DNA from 3 places in the Dokdonella soli genome. Region 1 is predicted to be linked to each of the others. Evidence: predicted binding sites of a transcription regulator. Region 1 holds the regulator's gene; each other region holds the start of a gene.
The links. The regulator HrcA, encoded in region 1, represses chaperone genes, less so after heat shock. The targets are predictions, from matches to a motif close to TTNGCACTCNNNNNNNNNGAGTGCNAA.
Positions count from the first base shown of each region.

Region 1 (6,124 bases):
CGTCACGAGACCCGCGCGGACGGGGTTAAGCACGACATAGCGCGCCAGGGTGATTACGTCCTCATCCGCCCGGATCGCATGGTCGTGGAAACCGCTGACCCAAATCGGCCCCGTGCATCCTGTGACCGCCCGATTTGCCGCGAGCGCGGTCGTCCCCTTTACGCGACGGACCAGATCGGAAAGTGAATCGGTGGCTCCCAGTTCGATCAATCCGTGCCAATGGTCTGGCATCAATACCCAGCAGAGCAGCCGGGAATTCCGCCAGAGCGACGGGTCGCACAATGCTCGGATTGCGGCCACCGCAGGTTCCCATTGCGTGAACACCCGTCGTCTCGACACGGTGGTGAACGTGACGAGATAGATGCGGCCTGGTTCGCTCGTACGGCCCTTGCGCAGCCGCGCTCTACCGCATGGCGGGTAGTTGGGTCGTTGCATGTTGACAGCATCGCGTTTGCGCGCCGGTCGCGGCAGCGACGCAGGCGGAATCTCGCGTAGGAAATCGGCGGTAAGGCATCGCGGCTGAAGCCGCTCCTACAGGAGCAACAGCTGGCTCTTCGTAGGAGCGGCTTCAGCCGCGATGCTCTTTCATTCCTCGCCGGATCGCATTGCGCTTCCCAGCATCTGCTTCGCATGCGCCAGCGTCTCGCGTGTGATCTCGATGCCGCCAAGCATGCGTGCGACTTCCTCGCGACGCGTGGTGCCATCCAGCGATTCGATACGCGTCTCGGTCGAGGCGCCGTCGCTGGATTTGCTGACACGCAGATGCCGATGCCCCTGTGCGGCGACCTGCGGCAGATGCGTCACGCAGAGCACCTGGCAGCGTTCGCCGAGCGCGCGCAGTTTCTGACCGACAACCTCGGCGACCGCGCCGCCGATGCCGGAATCGACTTCATCGAACACCATCGTGCCGATCGTGTCGCTGCCGAGCGCCGCGACTTCGATCGCGAGGCTGATGCGTGACAGTTCGCCGCCCGAGGCGACCTTGCGCAGCGCGCGCGGCGGTTGGCCCGGATTTGCGCTGACCAGGAATTCGCAGCGCTCGGTGCCCTGCGGATCGGGCTCGTCGCCGGACTGCGCTTCCAGTTGCACCTCGAAGCGGCCGCCGTGCATGCCGAGTTCGGCCATCAGGGCGCTGACCGCTGCGCCGAGTGTCTGCGCGGTCGTGCCGCGCTTCTTGCCGAGTTTCTTCGACGCGGCCGCATACGTACTGGCGAGGCGCTGCTGCTCCTCGCGCAACGTCGCGATGCTCGCGCCGGCACCGCGCAGGCTTTCCAGTTCCTCGCGCAGGCTGTCCGCGTGCGCCTTGAGTTCGGGCATGCGCACGCGGTGCTTGCGCGCGAGTTCATGCAGCTTGCCGAGTTGGGATTCGGTCTCGGCGAGGCGCTCCGGGTCGAGGTCGAGCGCGGACTGGTAGCGCGCCAGCGCATCGCTGGCCTCCGCGAGCTGAATCTGCGCGGCATCGACGAGTTCGCCGATCGGTTCGAGGCGCTCGTCCAGCACGGCCAGATGCGCGATTTCGGACTGCGCGCGCGCGACCAGGCGCAGCAACGCGAATTCGCTGTCGCCGTCGAGGCGCTCGGCCAGGACGGCGCCGCCTTGCAGCAGTTGGCCCGAGTTCGCGAGGCGGCGATGCTGTTCCTCCAGCGCAAGCAGATCGTCAGGTGCCAGCGCATGCCGGTCGAGCTCGTCGACCTGGTGGTTCAGCCATTCGATGCGCTCGGCATGGTCGGTTCCCCGCGAAAGTTCCGTGATGCGCGCGGTGGTTTCGCGCCAGGCCTTGGCGATGCGCGTGACCTCGGCGACCTCGGTGCCGTGCTCGCCGAACGCGTCGAGCAGCGCGAGCTGCTGGGTCCGGTCGAGCAGGGCCTGATGCTCGTGCTGACCGTGGATCTCGATCAGCCCTCCGGCCAGCGTCTTCAGCTGGGTCAGCGTGACCGGACGACCGTTGATCCACGCGCGCGAGCTGCCTTCGCTGCGGATCACGCGACGCAGCTGGCAGGCGCCGTCCTCGTCGAGGTCCTCGGCGATCAGCCAGTCGCGCAAGTCCGGGTGCGCGGCGAGGTCGAACGCGGCGGCCAGCTCGGCGCGCTCGCAGCCGTGGCGCACCATCGTCGCCTCGGCGCGGCCACCGGACAGCAGCAACAGGGCGTCGACCAGCAGCGACTTGCCGGCGCCGGTTTCGCCGGTGACCACGGTCATGCCCGGTCCGAACGCGATCTCGGCCTCGCCGACAATCGCGAAATCCTTGACGTAGAGACTTTCCAGCATCGTCCGCGCGGAACTCCCGAATAAGCCGCGGAACGCTAGCATGCGGCCGGGTAACGGCCAAGACGGTCTGTTGAATCCGGGCCGTTCCGGCCCTATTGATCGAGGTGGTGCCGCTTGTTAGCGTGCATCGAAGGGCGTCGCCCGTGCGCCCACCCGGAACCCGATGAACGTCTCATCCCACCACGCCCTCGATGCCCGTGCCCGGCAACTGCTGCGCACGCTGATCGCGCGCTACATCGCCGAAGGCCAGCCGATCGGCTCGCGCACGCTGGCGAAGGCGTCGGGGCTGGACGTGAGCCCGGCGACGATCCGCAACATCATGTCCGATCTCGAGGAGTTCGGGCTGGTCGCCGCGCCGCACACCTCGGCCGGTCGCGTGCCGACCTCGCAGGGTTATCGTGTGTTCGTCGACAGCCTGCTCGAGATGCGTCCGCTCGGCGAGCCCGAGGTCGACCAGCTGCGCCGCGAACTGCCGACCGACGCGTCGACCCCGGACCTGCTGGGCAGCGCGACTTCGCTGCTGTCCGAGATGACCCACTTCGTCGGCGTGGTCAGCGTGCCCAAGCGCGACGAGTTTCCGTTCCGGCATATCGATTTCGTGCCGCTTGATAGCAACCGCGTACTGGTGATCCTGGTGTTCACCGACGGCCAGGTGCAGAACCGCGTGATCACCACCCAGCGTGCCTACGGCCCCAGCGAATTGGAGCAGGTCGCGAACTATCTGAACGCGCATTTCACCGGCATGCGTCTCGACGACATCCGCGCGCGGCTGCTGCGCGAGATGCAGGAAGAGGGGGCGCGCTTGAACCACCTGCTTGCGGCCGCGGTCGAGGTGGCGCAAGCCGCATTCCAGGGCAGCGCGGGAAGTGACATGCTGGTCGCCGGTCAGACCAACCTGATGGGCAGGCAGGACGTCTCCGACGTGGACCGCCTGCGCGAACTGTTCGAGGCGTTCCAGCGCAAACGCGATCTGCTGCAACTGCTCGAGCGCTGCTCGCATGCCGAGGGGGTACGCCTGTTCATCGGCGAGGAATCCGGATTCGCGGCGCTGGACACCTGGAGCCTGGTCACGGCGCCATACGGGGTCGGCGGGCGCGTACTCGGCGTACTCGGCGTGATCGGGCCGACCCGGATGGCCTACGAACGCGTGATTCCGGTGGTGCAGGCGACGGCGGCGATCATTTCCGGCGCCTTGAAGCGGTCGCAGCCGACCTTATAACGGGCGGCAGCGGGGGTTCGTCGCGAGCGTGCCATGTGGCCGGTCGCCAGCCGTACCTTGAAAATACGATGACAGCCATCCGCCACCCGGTGGAGGGCAGGGTTTTGATTTGGAGGAGCAATGGAGAATACGGATCCGATGGCGACGCGGCCGCCCGAAACACTCGACGAGACCGTCAACAGCGATCTCGAGAGCTTGTCGCGCCAGCTCGGCGAGTACGAGACCAAGCTCGCCGAGATGCGCGAGACGGTGCTGCGCGAGCGCGCCGAACTCGACAACCAGCGCAAACGTCTGCAGCGTGACCTCGAGCAGGCCCGCCGCTTCGCCAACGAGAAACTGCTGGCCGATCTGCTGCCGGTGCTCGACAATCTGGAACGCGGGCTGGCTGCGGAGGTCGGCGACCCCGCGGCGCTGCGCAGCGGCGTCGAACTGACCCTGCGTGAGCTGATCCGCGTCACCGACGCGAACGGGTTGAAGACCGCCGGCGCGGTCGGCGAGCCATTCAATCCTGAGCATCACCAGGCGATGAGCATGGTCGAGAGCGCCGAGCATCCGTCCGGACGTGTCGCTGCGGTCATGCAGAAGGGATATGTGCTGAACGACCGGCTGCTGCGACCGGCGCTGGTCGCGGTCACGAAGTAGCGCCGCACGAAAGCGCTTGAAACACAAGCGCATAACCCCAGATTTGGCGACAGTCGCGGCCTGCGGGGCCGCATGAGAATTCAGAGCGGGAGAGTACAGAAATGGGCAAGATCATCGGTATCGACCTCGGCACGACCAACTCGTGCGTGGCGGTCATGGAAGGCAGTACGACGCGCGTGATCGAGAACTCCGAGGGCGATCGCACGACGCCGTCGGTGGTCGCGTTCAAGGACAACGAAGTCGTGGTCGGCGCGACCGCGAAGCGTCAGGCGGTCACGAATCCGAAGAACACGTTCTACGCGGTGAAGCGCCTGATCGGCCGCAAGTTCACCGACGCGGAAGTGCAGAAAGACATCAACATGGTGCCGTACAAGATCATCGCGCACGACAACGGCGATGCGTGGACCGAGACCGCGGACGGCAGGAAGATGCCGCCGCAGGAGATCTCGGCCAAGGTGCTGATGAAGATGAAGAAGACCGCCGAGGACTTCCTCGGCGAGCCGGTGACCGAAGCGGTCATCACGGTGCCGGCCTACTTCAACGACTCGCAGCGCCAGGCGACCAAGGACGCCGGGCGCATCGCGGGCCTGGAAGTGAAGCGGATCATCAACGAGCCGACCGCGGCCGCGCTGGCCTATGGACTCGACAAGAAGGGCGGCGATCGCAAGATCGCGGTCTATGACCTCGGCGGCGGCACGTTCGACATCTCGATCATCGAGATCGCGGAAGTCGACGGCGAGAAGCAGTTCGAGGTGCTGGCCACGAACGGTGACACCTTCCTCGGCGGTGAGGACTTTGACAAGCGCGTCATCGACTACCTCGTCGACGAATTCAAGAAGGACCAGGGCGTCGATCTCAAGAACGATCCGCTCGCGTTGCAGCGTCTGAAGGACGCCGCCGAGCGCGCCAAGATCGAGCTGTCGAGCGCGCACCAGACCGAGGTGAACCTGCCGTACATCACGGCGGACTCGTCGGGTCCGAAGCATCTGAACATCAAGCTCACGCGCGCGAAGCTCGAGGCGTTGGTCGGCGATCTCGTCGAGAAGACGATCGGGCCGTGCCGTACCGCGCTGAACGATGCGGGTCTGAAGGTTTCCGACGTCCAGGAAGTCATCTTGGTCGGCGGCCAGACGCGCATGCCGAAGGTGCAGGAAGCAGTCAAGGATTTCTTCGGCAAGGAGCCGCGCAAGGACGTGAACCCCGACGAGGCGGTCGCGGTCGGCGCGGCGATCCAGGGTGGCGTGCTCGGCGGCACCGTCAAGGACGTGCTGCTGCTCGACGTGACCCCGCTGTCGCTCGGCATCGAGACGCTCGGCGGCGTGTTCACCAAGCTGATCGAGAAGAACACGACGATTCCGACCAAGGCATCGCAGGTGTTCTCAACGGCCGAAGACAATCAGTCCGCGGTCACCGTGCACGTGCTGCAGGGTGAACGCGAGCAGGCGCGCTACAACAAGTCGCTGGCGAAGTTCGACCTGGCCGGCATCCAGCCGGCACCGCGCGGCATGCCGCAGGTCGAGGTCACGTTCGACATCGACGCGAACGGCATCCTGCACGTCGGCGCCAAGGACAAGAACACCGGCAAGGAACAGCGCATCGAGATCAAGGCCGGCTCGGGCCTGTCCGAGGACGAGATCCAGCGCATGGTGCGCGACGCCGAGGCGAACAAGGAAGAGGACAAGAAGTTCCACGAGCTGATCGGTGCGCGCAACAAGGCTGATCAGCTGGTGCACTCGACGCGCGCCGCGATCAAGGAGCACGGCGGCAAGGTCGCGGGCGACATCGGCCGCATCGAGGAAGCGCTGGCCGATCTCGAGAAGGTGATGAAGGGCGACGACAAGGCGCAGATCGAGGCGCGCACGACCACACTGGAGCAGGTCGCGCAATCGCTGTTCGCGGCCGCCGCGGCGACGCCGCCGGCCGGTGAGGCCGCGGATGCCGGTGCGCATGCGCAGGCCGGTGGCTCGGCAAAGAACGACGATGTCGTCGACGCGG
Region 1 covers NZ_BAAAEU010000001.1:151,624-157,747, reverse strand. Annotated here, with positions in the region: gene ABD002_RS00735 (REP-associated tyrosine transposase) at 1-435, opposite strand, end outside; gene recN (DNA repair protein RecN) at 586-2,268, opposite strand; gene hrcA (heat-inducible transcriptional repressor HrcA) at 2,432-3,487, shown strand; gene grpE (nucleotide exchange factor GrpE) at 3,608-4,129, shown strand; gene dnaK (molecular chaperone DnaK) at 4,231-6,124, shown strand, end outside.

Region 2 (6,124 bases), on a different contig from region 1:
GACCCAGCGATAACCGAATCCGGCCACCGTGCGGATCATGCGCTGCTGATCGCCGGTATCGCTGATCACGCGTCGCACACGCACGACTAGCTGTGCGAGCAGGTTGTCGGCGACATCCGCCTTGCCCCAGATGGCGCCGATCAACTCATCGCGACCGACCGCGCGGTCGCGATGCTCGATCAGCCAGAGCAGGCAATCGAAGACCCGGGACGACACCACCACGCGCTCGCCCTCGCGCCACAACTCACGTGTTTCACGGCTCAGCCGGAATCGCTCAAACTGATACACGCAGGAATCCATCGCGCCAAGGTATGCAGTCAGCCTCACACCTTGTCAAGAAAAACAAGATGGCGTTTCCCAACAAAAAACCCCGCCGAAGCGGGGTTCTTTGTAACGCGTTGCGGTTGAGGCTGGATCAGAAATCCATGCCGCCCATGCCGCCCATGCCACCACCGCCGCCACCGTGGTTGTGCGACTCTTCCTTCTTCGGCGCCTCGGCGACCATCGCTTCGGTCGTGATCATCAGGCCGGCGATCGACGCGGCGTTCTGCAGTGCGGTGCGCGTGACCTTGGTCGGGTCCAGGATGCCCAGTTCGACCATGTCGCCGTACTCGCCGGTCGCGGCGTTGTAGCCGAAGTTGCCCTTGCCGTCGGCGACCTTGTTGAGGATCACGCTCGGCTCTTCGCCGGCGTTCGCGACGATCTCGCGCAGCGGTGCTTCCATCGCGCGACGTGCGATCGCGATGCCGTGGTTCTGGTCTTCGTTGTCGCCCTTGAGCTTGGCGAGGCCAGCCAGCGAACGGATCAGCGCGACGCCGCCGCCCGGGACCACGCCTTCCTCGACCGCCGCACGCGTCGCGTGCAGGGCGTCTTCGACGCGCGCCTTCTTTTCCTTCATCTCGACTTCGGTCGCAGCGCCGACCTTGATCACCGCAACGCCGCCGGCGAGCTTGGCCACGCGTTCCTGCAGCTTCTCGCGGTCGTAGTCGGAGGAGGTTTCCTCGATCTGCGCCTTGATCTGCTTGATGCGCGACTGGATGTTCGCCGCTTCGCCGGCGCCATCGATCAGCGTGGTGTTTTCCTTGGTGATCACGACCTTCTTCGCGCGGCCGAGATCCTTCAGCGTCGCCTTCTCGAGCTGCAGGCCGACTTCCTCGGAGATGACCTGGCCACCGGTCAGGATCGCCATGTCTTCCAGCATCGCCTTGCGACGATCGCCGAAGCCCGGCGCCTTCACGGCCGCAACCTTGACGATGCCGCGGATCGTGTTGACGACCAGGGTCGCCAGCGCTTCGCCTTCGACTTCCTCGGCGACGATCAGCAGCGGCTTGCCGGCCTTGGCCACGCCTTCGAGCACGGGCAACAGCTCGCGCACGTTCGAGATCTTCTTGTCGTACAGCAGGATGTACGGGTCTTCCAGCTCGACCTGCTGGCTCTGCTGGTTGTTGATGAAGTACGGCGACAGGTAGCCGCGGTCGAACTGCATGCCCTCGACCGTGTCGAGCTGGTTGTCCAGACCCGAACCTTCCTCGACCGTGATCACGCCTTCCTTGCCGACCTTGTCCATCGCCTCGGCGATCAGCTTGCCGATCGCGTCGTCACCGTTCGCGGAGATCGCGCCGACCTGCGCGATCGACTTGGAATCCGCCGACGGCTTGCTGAGCTTCTTCAGCTCCGCGACCGCGGCGATCACGGCCTTGTCGATGCCGCGCTTGAGGTCCATCGGGTTCATGCCGGCCGCAACGGCCTTGAGGCCTTCGCGGATCAGCGCCTGCGCGAGCACGGTCGCGGTGGTGGTGCCGTCACCGGCGACGTCGGAGGTCTTGGAAGCGACTTCCTTGACCATCTGCGCGCCCATGTTCTCGAACTTGTCGGCCAGCTCGATCTCCTTGGCGACGGACACGCCGTCCTTGGTGATCGTCGGCGCGCCGAAGCTCTTCTCGAGCACGACGTTGCGGCCCTTCGGGCCGAGGGTGGCCTTGACCGCATTGGCCAGGGTGTTCACGCCGCGCAGGATGCGTGCGCGCGCGTCTTCGGAAAAGCGGATCTCTTTGGCTGCCATGGAACTGTGTCCTCAGGAAATTCGTGGGATTGAACGGGTCGATCGAAGCGGCGCTGCACGCCTGCTTACTTCTCGATGACCGCGACGAGGTCTTCTTCGCGCATGACGAGCAGTTCCTCGCCATCGACCTTGACCTCGGTGCCGCTGTACTTGCCGAACAGCACGGTGTCACCGGCCTTGACCGCCATCGGGCGGACCTTGCCGTCGTCGAGGATCTTGCCGGTGCCGACGGCGATGACTTCGCCCTTGATCGGCTTTTCGGCAGCGGCGTCGGGGATCACGATGCCGCCAGCCGACTTGGTCTCGGCCTCCAGACGCTTGATGATGACGCGGTCGTGCAACGGGCGAAGCTTCATTGGGGAGTCTCCATCAACGGGTTGATGCAAAAGGGGTTTTCAGAAACTGTTAGCACTTGATACTGCTGAGTGCCAAGTTTAGCGGCGAAGCAAAACCGAGGGAAGAGTCCGCCGGCGTGGTCGGACAGATGCTGCCGGCGGGAATCGTTTCAAGGGGCATCGCTCGTCCCGAGGCATCGAAGGATGGGATGCACACCCGCACGCGACGATCGCCATCGCCCTGTCACCAGCCCGACGCTAGACTCCGCGACACGGCGCCCCCTCCGGCGACCTGCGTGCTAAATACTGGCAACGACGTGATCTTCAAGAACGGCTTCGAAGCGCAGACGCCGTAAGCGATGATCCGGCGGGAGCGGCGCAACGGCGCCGCTTCCGCGTTTTCACCACCCGCCCGCTCCGTGCCAGACTTGCGCGATGAGCGTCGTCATCGCCCACTGCACCTGCCCCGACGAGGAAAGCGCCGCGCGGATCGCGCGCGCGCTCGTCGACGAGCGGCTCGCCGCCTGCGTGCAGGCGATTCCGAGCGTGACCTCGACCTATCGCTGGAACGATGCGGTGCATGCCGAGCGCGAGGTCCTGCTGCTGATCAAGACCACGCGCGCGCGGTTCGCCGCGCTGAAATCGCGCCTGCCGGCCTTGCATCCGTACGAATCGCCCGAATTGATCGCGGTCGACGCAGTCGACGGCCTCGATCGCTATCTGGGTTGGGTCGAGACGGAAACCGAGTCACAATGAACATCATGCAAGACGCGCGGTCCAAACGCGGTCTTCTTCGCAACCCCGCAAGAATCCCGGAGCTTTTCCCGATGCGCAAGCTGCTCGCCGGCCTCGCCGCGCTGTTCGTTTCCATCGCTGCCGCGCAGGCGCAGTCGAGCGACGACCTTCTCCCGGTCGAGCAGGCGTTCAAGCTGACCGCGAAGGTCGCCGCGCCCGGCACGATCGCGCTGCACTGGGAGATCGCGCCGGACTACTACCTGTACCGCACGCGCATCAAGGCGAAGACGTCGCAGGCCGGACTCACGCTCGCTGCGCTCGACCTGCCGGCCGGCGAGAAGAAACACGACGAATTCCTCGGCGACGTCGAGGTCTACCATCACGCGATCGATGCGACCCTCCCGTACACGCTCGCCGACGCGACCGCGAAGACGCTGGCGGTCACGATCACCGTGCAGGGCTGCCACCAGACCGATCCGAAGATCTGCTATCCACCGAACCCGACTACGCTGACGCTGGACGTGCCGCCTGCTGTTGTAGGAGCGGCTTCAGCCGCGATGCCTTTGACCAACGTACAGAAGAGCATCGCGGCTGAAGCCGCTCCTACGGAACGCTCTCCCGCTTCGCCGCTCGGCCTCAAGCTCGGCGGGGCGCAACCGCTCGCGGGCGCGACCGAGAACATGCCGCTGCCGCCGGAGCAGGCGTTCGTGTTCGAAGCCATTGCGCAGAGCCCGACCGCGATCCTCGCACGCTGGACGATGCCGAAGGGCTACTACCTGTATCGCGACAAGAGTTCGGTCGCGCTTGCCGACGGCACCGGCGTGAAACTCGGTGCGCCGCAATGGCCGAACGGCGTTGACCACACCGACGAACATTTCGGCACGGTCAAGGTGTATTTCAATCAGGTCGAGTTGCCGATCCCGCTCGCACGCGAGCACGGCGAGGCGCAGACGATCAAGGTCCATGCCGAATACCAGGGCTGCCAGGAAAACGGCATCTGCTATCCGGTGATGCCGCGTGACGTCAGCATCGACTTGCCGGCGGCAAGTGCGTCGGAACTCGCGGCGGCGAAATCCGCTTTTGTAGGAGCGGCTTCAGCCGCGATGCCGTCGAGCGCACCACAGAAGAGCATCGCGGCTGAAGCCGCTCCTACGAAAGCAGCTGCAGGCGCGGGCGGTCAATCGGAGGAACAGGCGCTCGCCGCAAATCTGTCCAGCAACCGCCTGCTCGCGCTGCTCTCGTTCTTCGGCTTCGGCCTGCTGCTTGCGTTCACGCCCTGCGTGTTCCCGATGATCCCCATCCTGTCCGGCATCATCGCCGGTTCCGGCGAGAACGTGACGACGCGGCGCGCGTTCGTGCTGTCGGTCGTCTACGTGCTCGCGACCTGCGTCGTGTTCACGATCGCCGGCGTCGTCGCCGGGCTTGCCGGCGCGAACCTGCAGGCGGCATTCCAGAAACCGTGGATCCTGTGGAGCTTCGCGATCCTGTTCGTGCTGCTCTCGCTCAGCATGTTCGGCTTCTACGAATTGCAGCTGCCGAGTTCGTGGCAATCGAAGATCGCGAATATCAGCAACCAACAGAAGAGCGGCTCGCTGATCGGCGTCGCGATCATGGGCCTGCTCTCGGCGCTGATCGTCGGACCGTGTGTCGCCCCGCCGCTGGCCGCCGCGGTGCTCTACATCAGCCAGACCCGTGATCCGGTGTTCGGTGGCCTCGCGCTGTTCGTGCTCAGCCTCGGCATGGGCGCGCCGCTGGTCGTATTCGGTACCGCGGCCGGCAAGCTGCTGCCGCGCGCCGGCGCCTGGATGGATGCGGTCAAGGCGGTGTTCGGCGTGGTGTTCCTCGGCCTCGCGATCTGGATGCTCGCGCGCATCCTAGACGGCGTCTGGATCATGCTGATGGTCGGTGCACTGCTGGTCGCCTCGGCCGTCTATCTGGGCGCGTTGGAACGTCTGGCCGATGGCGCGTCCGGATGGCGCAAGCTGTGGAAGGCGCTCGGCGTGATCCTACTGGTCGCCGGCGCAGCCGAGCTCATCGGCGCTGCCGCCGGTGGCCGCGACGTGACCCAGCCGCTGGCCGGCATCGTCGCCAACGGCGGCAAGGACGCCGGCGCCGGCGAACTCGCGTTCCGCACCATCAAGTCGAGTGCGGATCTCGATCGCGAACTCGCCGCCGCGTCGGCAGCCGGCAAACCGGCCATGCTGGATTTCTACGCGGACTGGTGTGTCAGCTGCAAGGAGATGGAGAAATTCACGTTCACCCGACCCGAGGTGCGGCAGGCGCTCGCCGGTTTCGTGCTGCTCAAGGCCGACGTGACCGCGAACGACGATGCCGACCAGGCGCTGTTGAAGCGCTTCAGCCTGTTCGGGCCGCCGGCGACGATTTTCTTCAACAAGGGGGATGAGCGGCGCGCACTGCGGCTGATCGGGTTCGAGAAGGCCGAAGATTTCATCACCCGGATCGGCAAGGCGGGCACCTAAGCTCGTCGTCCCGGCGTACGCCGGGACCCAGCGTCTGTGCTGTTGCGAAGAGGCACTGGGTTCCGGCGTACGCCGGAACGACGAAGACAAGATGTTCCGGAACGCCACGTGCCTGCATGTTCAACCGCACCAACCTCCTGATCCTCCTGATCGCCCTCGCCGGCGCGCTCGGCGGCTTTCTCGCCGGCGGCTGGCTGCACGCGCCGTCCGCATCACGCGCGGATCTGACGGCTAAAGTCGGTGCGCTCGCGACGCCGTTCGACCTGCCCGACCTCGCCGGACAAACACATTCGCTGGCCGAATGGCGCGGCAAGCTGGTCCTGGTGAATTTCTGGGCGAGCTGGTGCGCGCCCTGCGTCGAGGAAATGCCGATGCTCGACCGTGCCCAACAACAGTTGACCGCACGTGGCGTGCAGGTGATCGGCATCGCCTCCGACAACCACGACGCGACCCGCGCGTTCCTCGACCGTCATCCGGTGCGCTACCCGATCCTGATTAACGATCCCGACCAC
Region 2 covers NZ_BAAAEU010000023.1:138,302-144,425, forward strand. Annotated here, with positions in the region: gene ABD002_RS13750 (winged helix-turn-helix domain-containing protein) at 1-300, opposite strand, end outside; gene groL (chaperonin GroEL) at 416-2,062, opposite strand; gene groES (co-chaperone GroES) at 2,128-2,418, opposite strand; gene cutA (divalent-cation tolerance protein CutA) at 2,833-3,153, shown strand; gene dsbD (protein-disulfide reductase DsbD) at 3,225-5,612, shown strand; gene ABD002_RS13775 (TlpA family protein disulfide reductase) at 5,729-6,124, shown strand, end outside.
Region 2: groES (co-chaperone GroES) is a predicted target of HrcA. The motif match lies at 2,468-2,494, and genes of this name have one in related genera.

Region 3 (6,124 bases), on a different contig from region 1:
CTCGATCGCTGGCTGACCGCGTTGACTGCGGTGCTGGGGCCGGCCGTGATCCTCGGCGTCGGCGCGATGGTGCTGTTCATCGTGCTCGCGATCCTGCTGCCGATCTTCAATTTGAACCAGATGGTCAAGTAGAGGGAATGGAGAATAGGGAATAGAGAATCGAAACAGCACGCACCGGCCCGTTTGTGGTCTTCTACCATTCCCGTATTCCGACACCCGGCTCGAATGATCCGTTTCGACAACGTCAGCAAGCGCTACCTCACGGGACTCGACGCCCTGGCCGAAGTCAGCTTCGAGATCGAAGCAGGCGAGATGGTGTTCGTGACCGGCCACTCGGGTGCTGGCAAGAGCACCTTGCTGAAGCTGATCAGTCTGGTCGAGCGGCCGACGCGTGGGCAGATCGTGGTCAACCACGCCGAGCTTGGTCGCGTGCGCCGCCGTGGCATCGCCCACCTGCGGCGTGGCATCGGCATGGTGTTCCAGGATCATCGCCTGCTGATGGACCGCAGCGTGTTCGACAACGTCGCGCTGCCGCTGCTGATCGCCGGCGCCGCGCGCGACGAGATCGGCAAGCGCGTGCGCGCGGCGCTCGACAAGGTCGGCCTGCTGGCGCGGGAGAAGGCCCATCCGCTGACCTTGTCGACCGGTGAGCAGCAGCGCGTTGGCATCGCGCGCGCAATCGTCGCCAAGCCGCCGATGATCATCGCCGACGAACCGACCGGCAACCTCGATCCGCAGTTGTCGCTCGAGATCATGGGCCTGTTCGCGGAGTTCGGTGCAGTCGGCACCACCGTGCTGGTCGCGAGCCACGACCTCCTGCTGATCAAGCGACTCGGCAAGCGCGCGCTGGTGCTCGACCATGGCCGTCTGGTCGATGATTTCCGTCCGCAGGGGAAGGCGCCATGAGCCGTCAGGCCGAGCGCAATGTGCGCAAGCCCACACCCGCGCCTGCGTCGGCGAAGAGCGCGCGGCCACGCCGGCCGCGCGTGCCGTGGCGTCTGCGCATCGCAGCGTGGCGCGATCAGCATTTCCACGGCCTGTTCTCCAGTCTCGGCCGTCTCGCCGCACGGCCGTGGGCGACCGCGCTGACCGTGCTCGTGCTCGGGTTCGCGCTGGCACTGCCGCTGCTGTTCTTCCTCGTCTACGACAACGCGCGCGAGCTGTCCGGTGGCCTGCGCGAAGCCCGCGAAGTCACCGTGTTCCTGAAGCCGGCGCTCGATGCGAACAGCGCGGATGCGCTCGCCGGCGAGCTGCGCCAGCGCGCCGATGTCGCCGCGGTACTGGTGCGCACGCCGGAACAGGGGCTCGCGGAGTTCCGCCAGTTGTCCGGTTTCGCCGAGGCGCTGGATGCGCTGCAGGGCAATCCGCTGCCGAGCGTGCTCGTGGTCACGCCGCGGGCCGTCGCCGATATGGACAATCCGGCGCTGATCGGCGAGCTCAAGGCGGATGCGCGCGTCGATCTCGTACAGTACGACGCAGCGTGGCGGCGCAGGCTTTCCGACATTCTCCACTTCGGCGAGCGTGTGGTCGCGGTGATCGCGGCGCTGCTCGCGCTGGCCACGCTGCTGGTGATCGGCAATACCGTGCGCATGGATGTCCAGGCCCGTTCCGAGGAGATTTCCGTGATGCAGTTGATCGGCGCAAGCGATGGCTTCGTGCGTCGTCCGTTCCTCTATTCGGGTCTGTGGTACGGCCTGCTCGGCAGTGTGCTCGCGCTCGCTATCGTCGCCGCGGTGGAAATCGCGCTGGCCGAGCCGGTCGGGCGCCTGCTCGACAGCTACGCGCATCGGTTTTCGTTGCACGGCATCGGCGTGTTCGCCGCGTCGAGCGTGGTCGCCTTCAGCGCGCTGCTCGGTTGGCTCGGCGCATTCTTCGCGACCGCGCGTCACCTCGCCGCGGGGCAGCCGCAATGAGCGACATCTCGCTGACGCGGCACATCTCCAGCGACCAGCCGCGTGTGCTCGTCGTCGACGGTTCGCGCGTGGTACGCCAGCTGATCGAGCGCGTGCTCAAGGCCGAGTTGCCGAACTCGGTGGTCATTGGCTGTGGCAGCGGCGCTGAAGCGCGCGCGCATCTGGACGGGGGCGTGATCGACCTGGTCACGACCGCGCTGCGTCTGCCGGACATGGACGGACTCGAACTCGCGCGGCAGCTCCGCGAAAGCGCGCAGGCGTACATCCCGATCGTGGTCGTTTCCGGCGACGTGCAGGAGCGCCTGGTCGCGCGCACCTTGTCGAGCCATGTCACCGACTACTTCGACAAGTCGCTCGGCTTCGAGGCACTGGCCGCGTTCATCCGCGGCTATGTGCATCCGACCGAATCGATCAGCGGCGACGTGCTGTATGTCGAGGACAGCCGCGTGGTCGCGCTGGCGACGACGCGCATGATGCAGAAGTTCGGCTTCAAGGTGACCCATGTGGTCAGCGTCGAAGCCGCACTCGACATTCTCGAGGCCGCGCGCAACGAGGGCCGCGCGCCGGGCACCGAGCTCGTGCTGACCGACGTCAATCTCAAGGGCGATCTCAGCGGCGGTGACCTGCTCGAACGCATCCGTCGCCACTTCGGTTATGCAAAAGGTGAGCTGCCGGTGCTGGTGATGACCGGCGACGACAACGCGAGCAACCAGGCCGCGCTGCTGCGCGCTGGCGCGAACGATCTGGTGCACAAGCCGATCGAGGAGCGCCTGCTGATCACCAAGCTGCAGTTTCAGCTACGCGTCGCGCGCCACCTGCGCGAGCGGGCGCGGGTGAGCGCGTGACCGAAGACCGAGTCAAGCTTGAGCCGTCCTGGAAGGCGCGCGTCGGCGGCGAATTCGAACGGCCGCAGATGCAGGCGCTCGCCGAGTTCCTGCGCGCGGAGAAGCGCGCCGGTAAGGTGATCTATCCGGCGGGGCCGAGGATCTTCGCGGCGCTCGACACCACGCCGTTCGAGGCGGTCAAAGTCGTGATCCTCGGCCAGGATCCGTACCACGGTCCGAACCAGGCGCACGGACTGTGCTTCTCGGTGCTGCCCGGCATGCCGTCACCGCCGTCGCTGGAGAACATCTTCAAGGAGATCGAACGCGACCTCTCGATCCCGCGTCCGGACCACGGCTGCCTGATCCCGTGGGCACGACAGGGCGTATTGCTGCTGAACGCGGTGCTGACGGTCGAGCGCGGACTCGCCGGTTCGCATCAGGGCAAGGGCTGGGAGGGGTTCACCGATGCCTGCGTCGATGCGCTGAACCGCGAGCGCGAGGGGCTCGTGTTCCTGCTCTGGGGCAGCTATGCGCAGGCCAAGGGCAAGCTGATCGACACGCGCCGCCATCGCGTGCTGAAGGCGCCGCATCCCTCGCCCCTGTCCGCGCATCGTGGCTTTATCGGCTGCGGGCACTTCTCGCGTGCGAACGAGTACCTGCGCGAGCGCGGTGCCGCACCGATCGACTGGCGGCTGCCGCCGCGGGCGGAATTGAGCCCTGATTAAGCTCGTGTCCGTAGAATACTTGGAGCAACTTGTCCTCCGGCTCGTGGCCCCGTGCTGCAAAAATCCTTTTCAGACAATCCTTTGGAGCTTTCTTCCTCGCCCGTTTGCGCCACGTGTCGGAGCCTGCCAATTTATCGAACTTGGGAGTACAATACTGGCAAGTTCAGTTATTGATCCCGCAGGGACAGGCAGCGGGAACTCTCGACAGGTTTAGCACTCAAAGGAGCCGAGTGCTAAAGTGCTTCACAAGATGAGGGGTCCAGACGAATGAGCAATGCCTTGGTCGCCAGCAATTTCCCGGTTCCGAGCGCGGTCGGCAGCCTCGACGCGTATGTGAACGCGGTCCACCAGATTCCGATGTTGACCCAGGCCGAGGAGCAGGATCTGGCGCGGCGCTTCATCGACGAGAGCGATCTCGACGCTGCCAAGCAGATGGTGCTGTCGCACCTGCGTTTCGTGGTGCATGTCGCGCGCGGTTATTCGGGTTACGGCCTGCAGATCGGTGACCTGATCCAGGAAGGCAACATCGGCCTGATGAAGGCAGTCAAGCGCTTCGATCCGGAACACGGCGTGCGCCTGGTGTCGTTCGCGGTGCATTGGATCCGCGCCGAGATGCACGAGTTCATCCTGCGCAACTGGCGCATCGTCAAGGTCGCGACGACCAAGGCGCAGCGCAAGCTGTTCTTCAACCTGCGCAAGTCGAAGAAGCGTCTTGGCTGGATGAACGCGGAAGAGGTCAACACCATCGCGCGCGAACTTGGCGTGCCGGCTGCGACCGTGATGGAGATGGAAGCGCGCCTCAACGGCCGCGACGTCGCGTTCGACACGCCGGTCGATGCCGACGAGGACGAGCGTCCGTCACCCGCTGCGTTCCTGATCGACCATGCGGCCGATCCGTACGCGACGGTCGAGGCGGAATCCGAGGAGGAATCCAGTCTCGATACACTGCATCGCGGTCTGGTCAAGCTCGACGAGCGCTCGCGCGACATCATCCAGCGCCGCTGGCTCAAGGATAGCGAGAAGGCGACCTTGCAGGAACTCGCCGACGAATACGGCGTGTCCGCCGAGCGCATCCGCCAGATCGAAGCGAACGCGATGAAGAAGATGCGCGCGCTGTTCGTCGCCTGACGATCGCTGTCGCATCGAGTTTCCGACGGCCCCCATGCGGGGCCGTCGTGCTTTGCGTCCTCCCGCACAGCAAGATTCGCCGCTAGTACAGGTCCACCGGATCGACATCGACCGACCAGCGTAGCTTGCGCTCGCCGGGCAGCGCGCGCACCGCATCCAGCCACGTCGGCAGGAACCCCTGCAAGGCCGCGCGGTCGGCTGCCTCGATCAGCACCTGGCCGCGAAACACGCCGGCACGGCGCGGCATCGGTGCGGCGAGCGGGCCATGCGTGATGATCGCAGGATCGTTCGCGGCGGTTGCAGCGACAGCGAGGAACGCATCGAGGACGTCCCTCTGCTTGACCTCGGCACGCAGCAGCGCGAAGTGCGCGAACGGTGGCAGTCCCGCGTTGTGGCGATCCTCCAGCAGCTGCGCCGCGAGCGCTCGATAGCCGCCGTTGAGCAGCACACCCAGCAGCGGATGCGCAGGATCATGCGTCTGCAGGATCACCGCGCCCGGTCGCTCGGCGCGGCTGGCGCGGCCGGCGACCTGCACGACCAACTGGCCGAGCCGTTCACTGGCGCGGAAGTCGATGCTGTACAGGCCCTCGTCGACGCCGACCACCACGACCAGGGTCAGGTGCGGCAGGTCATGGCCCTTGGCCAGCATCTGCGTGCCGATCAGGATGCGCGCGCCGGCGTCCGGCAGGCTGTCGAACAAGGCATCGCGCATGCGTCGGCCGCGCGTGGTGTCGCGGTCGACGCGCACGATCGGCACGTCCGGAAAGCGCGCGCTGAGCGCTTCTTCGAGCCGTTCGGTGCCCTCGCCGAGCGGATGCAGCGCGAGGCCGCCGCAGGACGGACACGCGCGCGGGATCGCCTGCTCGAAACCGCAGTGGTGGCAGCGCAGGCGGCCGGCATGGCGGTGCAGCGTCAGCGCGCGCTCGCACTCGGGGCATTGCGCGCTCCAGCCGCAGTCGTGGCAGAGCAGCACCGGCGCGTAGCCGCGCCGGTTCTTGAACACCAGCACCTGTTCGCCTTTCGCGAGGCAGGCCGCGATCGCATCCAGGGTGGATGCTGCGAGCCCATGCTGCAGGCGCTGCCGGCGCAGGTCGACGACATGCAACGCCGGTGGTGTGGCGAGACCGGCGCGGTGCCTCAGGGGTAACGATCGATAACGCCCGGCTCCGACGTTCGCGAGGCTTTCCAGCGATGGCGTCGCCGAGCCCAGCAGGACTGGAATGCCGAGCGCCTTCGCGCGCATCACCGCGAGGTCGCGCGCGTGGTAGCGGAAACCTTCCTGCTGCTTGTACGAGGTGTCGTGCTCCTCGTCGATGACGATGACGCCTGGATTCGGCAATGGCACGAACAGCGCCGAGCGCGTGCCGAGGATCACCGGCGCCTCGCCGCGCGCGGCGGCGAGCCAGGCACGTGCGCGTTCGCTCTCGCCGAGACCGGAGTGCAGCGCGGCGATGTCGACGCCGAGTCGCTCGCGGAAGCGGCGCAGCGCCTGCGGCGTCAGCGCGATCTCCGGCACCAGCACCAGCGCCTGGCG
Region 3 covers NZ_BAAAEU010000032.1:117,415-123,538, reverse strand. Annotated here, with positions in the region: gene gspF (type II secretion system inner membrane protein GspF) at 1-132, shown strand, start outside; gene ftsE (cell division ATP-binding protein FtsE) at 226-906, shown strand; gene ftsX (permease-like cell division protein FtsX) at 903-1,913, shown strand; gene ABD002_RS19365 (response regulator) at 1,910-2,758, shown strand; gene ung (uracil-DNA glycosylase) at 2,755-3,462, shown strand; gene rpoH (RNA polymerase sigma factor RpoH) at 3,730-4,590, shown strand; gene ABD002_RS19350 (primosomal protein N') at 4,673-6,124, opposite strand, start outside.
Region 3: rpoH (RNA polymerase sigma factor RpoH) is a predicted target of HrcA. The motif match lies at 3,673-3,699, and genes of this name have one in related genera.